Regions from separate parts of the Paenarthrobacter nitroguajacolicus genome, predicted to be linked through region 1. Evidence: predicted binding sites of a transcription regulator. Region 1 holds the regulator's gene; the other holds the start of a gene.
What was found. The regulator HrcA, encoded in region 1, represses chaperone genes, less so after heat shock. The targets are predictions, from matches to a motif close to TTNGCACTCGNNNNNNNCGAGTGCNAA.
Positions count from the first base shown of each region.

Region 2: groL (chaperonin GroEL) is a predicted target of HrcA. The motif match lies at 1,913-1,939, and genes of this name have one in related genera.

Region 1 is NZ_CP073234.1:2,570,005-2,573,411, forward strand. It holds gene KCX59_RS12210 (16S rRNA (uracil(1498)-N(3))-methyltransferase) at 1-439, opposite strand, end outside; gene dnaJ (molecular chaperone DnaJ) at 442-1,569, opposite strand; gene hrcA (heat-inducible transcriptional repressor HrcA) at 1,620-2,627, opposite strand; gene KCX59_RS12225 (DUF3097 domain-containing protein) at 2,820-3,407, shown strand, end outside.
Region 2 is NZ_CP073234.1:1,102,158-1,105,564, reverse strand. It holds gene groL (chaperonin GroEL) at 104-1,729, opposite strand; gene KCX59_RS05600 (cold-shock protein) at 2,054-2,257, opposite strand; gene KCX59_RS05595 (LytR C-terminal domain-containing protein) at 2,430-3,050, opposite strand; gene KCX59_RS05590 (DUF3263 domain-containing protein) at 3,100-3,407, opposite strand, start outside.

The sequences.
Region 1 (3,407 bases):
GCCGCGCCTGCTTGGCGGCCGCAGTGACCACCGACTGCCACTTCGCGTGGGCTTTGGCAGCCCTTTCGCCCTTCCAACGCACGATTGCGCGCTCAGACTGCCATGGAATGACAGCATCAATTCCTAGTTCCGTGGCCGTCTCGATGGCAAGTTCATCGCGGTCACCTTTAGCCAGGGCCTGAACCAGCACCAACCGGACTCCCGGCTGCTCCTCGAAAAGCACCTCAGACGCCTTCACGGTCAAACTGCTGGATCCGGCGTCCACCACCGTGCCTATCAGCCGCGCACCTGAACCATCCGCTATATCAACGGGCTCGCCCGCGGCCAGGCGTTTGACCGTTACAGCATGCCGGGCCTCGGGACCCTCGAGCACGAATGTGGAACCGGGGATCACCTGGCCGAGGCTGCCCGCGGCTGTGAAGAAAACGGGGTTGCTCACCGCTACAGGTTACCGAGCTTGTCCCGCAGCTTCGCGAACATGCCCCCGCTTGCCACAAGCTTTCCTTCGGTGAACTGCTCATTGCGCAGCTTGGCGAGCTGCTGCAAGAGTTCTTCCTGGGCTGGGTCGAGCTTGCTTGGCGTCTCTACGTGCAGGTGAACCTTGAGGTCGCCTCGTCCGTAACCACGGAGGTGCGTGACGCCCATGCCGCGGAGGGTAATGATTTCGCCCGACTGCGTGCCTGCCTTCACGTCGATATCCTGTGCGCCGTCGAAGGTGTCCAGCTGCAGCTCGGTGCCAAGTGCCGCCGCCGTCATGGGGACGCTCAGTGTGGCATGAAGGTCGTCGCCTTCACGCATGAACATGGAATCGTTGTTGACCCGAATTTCTACATAGAGATCACCGGCAGGACCACCTGCGGGACCTGCTTCGCCCTGCCCGGACAACTGGATGCGCGTCCCGGTTGCGACGCCTGCCGGTACCTTGATGGTGAGGGAACGGCGGCTGCGGATTCGGCCCTGTCCGTTGCACTCGTTGCAGGGGTCCTTGATGACCGTGCCGAAGCCTTCGCAGGAACCACAAGGCGCGGTGGTCATGACCTGACCGAGAATGGAGCGGACAGCCCGCTGTACCTGGCCGCTACCACCGCAAATGTCGCAGCGTTCCGGGTGGGTGCCCGGGCGGCAGCAGCTGCCGTCACAGGTGGGGCAAACCACGGCAGTGTCCACTTCAAGCTTCTTGTTGACGCCGAACACGGCGTCCTTCAGGTCGATGCGGACGCTGATGAGTGCGTCCTGGCCGCGACGGACACGCGAGGCTGGTCCACCGTGGCCGCCACCGCCCCCAAAGAAGGTGTCGAAGATGTCCTGGAACGCGAAACCCTGGCCGGAGTAGCCGCCACCGAAACCGTTGTCGGTGCCGTTCTCATTGCCGGTGGCATCGTAGACCCGGCGCTTCTGGGGGTCGGACAACACTTCGTAAGCGTGGGTCACGGCCTTGAACTGTTCCGCGACATCTTCACCGGGGTTTACGTCGGGGTGCAGTTTCCGCGCCAACTTGCGGTACGCCTTTTTGATCTCTTCCCCGGTGGCTTCCGGCGAGACTCCCAAAACGTCATAGTGGCTGCTCAAAGTCGGTATCTCTTCCTTGTTGTACTGCGGATGTTTCCTCGGACCGGTTTTCAGCCGCCGAGAATGCGGGAAAGGTAACGGGCCACGGCGCGTACTGCTGCCATGGTGGTGGGGTAGTCCATGCGTGTCGGACCGAGAATCCCCACCTTGGCCCCGGAGCCATAGCCGGTAGCCACGACGGACGCCTCAGCCAAGCCGTCGTACGGATTTTCGCGTCCAATGCTCACGGTTACGCCCCGGGGATCATCCCCCATGTCAGACAACAACCGAAGCATGACAACCTGTTCCTCGAGTGCCTCCAGCACGGGACCGATGCTCAATGGGAAATCCACATTGGAGCGGGCCAGGTTGGCCGTTCCTGCCATCAGGATGCGCTCTTCGCGGCTGGTGTCACTGAGTGATTGCAGCCCCTGAGCCAACGTCTGCGCCAGGCTGCGGAGCTCCGGCGGGCACAGGGCGACTACCGATGGCAGCACCTGCGGCAAAAGAGCCATCTGGGTGGCTGCGATGCTGCCGAGGAAGCGGGACCTCAGGAGCATCAGCGCCTCGTTGCTCACGTCAGAGCCGGCGTCGATGACCTTCTGCCCAACGCTGCCCGTATCCGCAATGAGGACCACAAGCACCTGCTTTGGGGCCAACAGGACGAATTCCACGTGCCGGACCAGCGCGCGATTGGAATGGGGATACTGCACCACGGCCACCTGGTTGGTCAGCTGCGACAGAAGCCTCACTGTGCGCTCCAGGATGTCATCAACATCATCCGGGCCCTCAAGCAACGAGTGGATGGCCCTGCGCTCGGCGGCCGAAAGCGGCTTGACCTGGGAAATTCGGTCAACGAATAAGCGGTAGCCCTTGTCTGTTGGGATTCGGCCTGCGCTGGTGTGGGGTGCCGCGATGAGGCCTTCCTCTTCCAAGACAGCCATGTCGTTCCTGATGGTGGCACTGGAAACGCCAAGATGGTGCCGTTCCACGAGGGCCTTTGATCCAACAGGCTCCCTGGAATGCACGTAATCCTCAACGATGGCACGCAGCACCTCAAGCTTGCGCGGCTCACTCATTGCTCCACCTCCTGACGACTGCCTTGGTCCCTACGACCGGTCAACGCGGGATCTCAATCGGACCACCACACTTAGCACTCAACATGCCCAAGTGCTAACAAGTCTAGTATGAGCCACCCCGTTGCTAGCATTGAAACCTCGCGCGGCCGCCTTCGGCCCGCGCCAAAAACCAGCACAAAAGGTAGGAATCCCTTGGCTTTCGACAATTGGGGCCCGCAGGATCTGTCCGCTCCTGGCAAAAAACAGCTGCCGGAAGTGGCCGTACAGCGGGGAATGGTCCTCGAAGACGTGCAGTCGGGCTGGGTGGGCGAAGTCACCCGTGTTGAGAAATCAGGCGGAATGCACGTTGTCTCCCTTGAAGACAGGCGCGGAAAGACCAAGTCGTTCCAGTTGGGATTCGGGTTCCTTCTGGAAGGGCAGGCAATCCGGCTGATGCCTCCTGCTGCCCGCCCTGCCGCCTCTGCCGCCCCTTCCACCCGGACAGCCTCCGGATCCGTGAGGGTACAGGGCCAACGTGCCCAGGTGGCCAAGGCGAGCCGCGTCTGGGTGGAAGGAAAACACGACGCCGAGCTCGTCGAGAAGGTTTGGGGTGACGATCTCCGCGTGGAAGGCATCGTCGTGGAGCCATTGCATGGCGTAGACGACCTGAAGTCGGCCATCGCTGCCTTCAACCCCGGGCCGGGTCGCCGACTCGGCATCTTGGTGGACCACCTTGTCCCCGGGTCCAAAGAGTCGCGCATCGCAGCCGAGGCAATGACGGTACCCGGAGCGGCAGGAAAC
Region 2 (3,407 bases), 1.5 Mb from region 1:
TTGACGAGGGAACAAAACGGCGGCCCCCACCAAAATGGTGAGGGCCGCCGTCGTGACGCTGTTCAGCGTGATGCCGGGCGCTGTATTGCTACAGCCGGGTGGCTTAGAAGCCGCCCATGCCGCCCATGTCGTCGCCACCGGCAGCCGGAGCGTTCTTCTCGGGCTTGTCGGCAACTACGGCCTCGGTGGTCAGGAAGAGACCAGCGATGGAAGCAGCGTTCTGGAGAGCCGAGCGCGTGACCTTTACGGGGTCGTTGACGCCGGCAGCCAGAAGGTCTTCGTAGACACCCGTGGCAGCGTTCAGGCCGTGGCCGGAAGGCAGGCCGCGAACCTTGTCCACCACAACGCCCGGCTCGAGGCCAGCGTTGAAAGCGATCTGCTTCAGCGGTGCGTCGATGGCAACCTTGACGATGTTGGCACCGGTTGCCTCGTCACCCTGCAGGGTGAGGTTGGCGAATGCCTTGGCGCCTGCCTGGATGAGGGCAACGCCACCACCGGCAACGATGCCTTCTTCAACGGCAGCCTTTGCGTTGCGGACTGCGTCCTCAATGCGGTGCTTGCGTTCCTTGAGCTCAACTTCGGTTGCGGCACCGGCCTTGATGACTGCAACGCCGCCGGCCAGCTTGGCCAGGCGTTCCTGCAGCTTCTCACGGTCGTAGTCCGAGTCGGAGTTCTCGATCTCGGCGCGGATCTGCGCCACGCGGCCTGCGATCTGCTCGGCGTCGCCGGCACCTTCAACGATGGTGGTCTCATCCTTGGTGACAACAACCTTGCGGGCGGTGCCGAGGAGTTCCAGGCCAGCGTTTTCGAGCTTGAGGCCAACTTCTTCGGAGATGACCTGGCCACCGGTGAGGATGGCGATGTCGGCCAGCTGGGCCTTGCGACGGTCACCAAAGCCCGGAGCCTTGACGGCAACGGACTTGAAGGTGCCACGGATCTTGTTGACGATCAGGGTGGCCAGGGCCTCGCCCTCGATGTCTTCGGCGATGATCAGCAGCGGCTTGTTGGACTGCATGACCTTCTCCAGAACCGTGACGAGTTCCTTCACGTTGGAGATCTTGGAGTTGACGATCAGGATGTACGGGTCTTCGAGGACCGTTTCCTGGCGCTCTGCGTCAGTGACGAAGTAAGCGGAGATGTAACCCTTGTCGAAGCGCATGCCTTCGGTGAGTTCGAGCTCCAGGCCGAAGGTGTTGGATTCCTCGACCGTGATGACGCCTTCCTTGCCCACCTTGTCCAGGGCTTCGGCGATGAGGCTGCCGATTTCCGGGTCGCCGGCGGAGATGGAAGCCGTAGCTGCGATCTCTTCCTTGGTTTCGATTTCCTTGGCGGAGGCCAGCAGTTCGCTGATGACTGCCTCAACGGCCTTCTCGATACCGCGCTTGAGGGACAGCGGGTCGGCGCCGGCGGCAACGTTGCGCAGGCCTTCCTTCACCAGTGCCTGGGCGAGAACGGTTGCAGTGGTGGTACCGTCGCCAGCGACGTCATCCGTCTTCTTGGCAACTTCCTTGACCAGTTCTGCACCGATCTTCTCGTAAGGATCGTCCAGCTCGATCTCCTTGGCGATGGAAACACCATCGTTGGTGATCGTGGGGGCGCCCCACTTCTTTTCGAGGACGACGTTGCGTCCACGCGGGCCGAGGGTGACCTTGACGGCGTCTGCGAGGATGTTCAGGCCCCGCTCGAGGCCGCGGCGTGCCTCTTCATCAAATGCAATGATCTTGGCCATAACGGCGGTAGTCCTTTCGGGACAGTCGTTAAGAAGGTACCTATCAGATGGGGTGCCCGCGACGGACGGTCTTTCGCTTGGGGCCTCTGTATGCCCCGCGCTCCGGACCTCACCCCACCAAGGTGTTTCTTGATCCTCCGCCGGCCCGATGCCTGTCCGCCGCCGGGGTCAACCGGGCCGGACTTAGCAGTCGAACCATAGGAGTGCTAAATCAATAATTAGCACTCGACCGGGGAGAGTGCAAGCAGAGATGCCAGTTTGCTCTAGAAACAAAGGGCTTTCAGCCATGGGCTGACAGGAATGGGCGCAGACGCCGCGATCGAACTACGCGACGCGGACGCCTTCGGCTTGCGGACCCTTCTGGCCCTCCCCCAGTTCGAACTCAACCCGCTGGCCTTCTTCGAGGGCGCGGAAGCCCTCCATCTGGATGGCGGACCAGTGCACAAAGACGTCGTCGCCGGATTCATCCACAGTGATGAATCCGTAACCTTTTTCGGCGTTGAACCATTTGACGGTTCCCAAAGCCATGATGCCCACACTTTCGCAGTAGCCAAGACCGGTAGCCGGGATCTCCGTACCGGAATGAGTCCACTGTAACCACTGTCACTAGCGCCGCGCTGCCGTGGAGGGGCAGGGCACCACTTTTGTTATTGAGGCTTAACCGAGTTGGGGCATTTCAGCTCAGGAACGGGCTCAATGCCTACTGGTAGCCGGGCCCGGCCACAACCACCAGCGGCTGTTGGACCTCGGGCGTTTCCACGATCGTCTGGATGCCCAGCAAGGTACCCAGCGCTTCCGCGTTGGCCTTCTGCTCCGGAGCGTTGTAGAAGATCACGGACGTCTGCTGCGGCAGTCCGCCCCAGTTTCCTACAGTGCTCAGCGCCCAACCGTCGCCCTGGACGAGGCCTGCCACCCGTCCGGCCAACCCTGCCGTCCCGGCGCCGTTGTAGACAGCCACAGGAGTGGCCTTGTCCACGGGAGCCGAAGACGGAGTGGCGGAAGGAGATTCCGAGGGCGTCGGTTCGCTGCTGGGTTCGCTGGAAGCGGGCGGCGCACTGCTGGATTCGGTGGGAGCAGCGGACGGTGCCGCAGAGGTCTGCAGCGGCGCCGGCGTCGTGGTGTTGGACGAAGCGCTGGGTGCTACCAGCCCAAGGTTGGGGAGGATGAGGAAGGCCACGAGCCCGAGCACCAGGGCCGCCGCCCCAACGGTCAGGACCGGCCACAGGGTGGGGCGTGCAGTCTCTTGGGCGTCGCGGTGAACGCCTTGGCGGGACGTGTTCTGCGGAACCTGGTCGAATTCGTCCTTGGCATATTTGGTCATGGTGAGGCGGTGTCCTTGCTGGTTGCTGCTGACAGATCAGCCTGGCGATTTACGCGTCGGACCCCAAGCGACGTGCAGTCCTCGCACGCTGGCGGGACGTACGTAGTCTACGCAGTCTCTTGACGAGCATGGGATCGTGGGCCAACGCATCCTCGGTGTCTATGAGCGCGTTCAGGATCTGGTAGTAGTGTGTGGCAGAGAGATCGAACAGCTCGCGGATAGCCTGTTCCTTGGCTCCGGCGTACTTCCACCATTGCCGCTCCAGCGCCAGCATCTGCTGGTCACGCTCACTCAGCGGCGAGTCACTGCGGGTCTCGGCCGCGAGGTCCTCAAGGGCAAAGCCTGTTGCCTGCGACG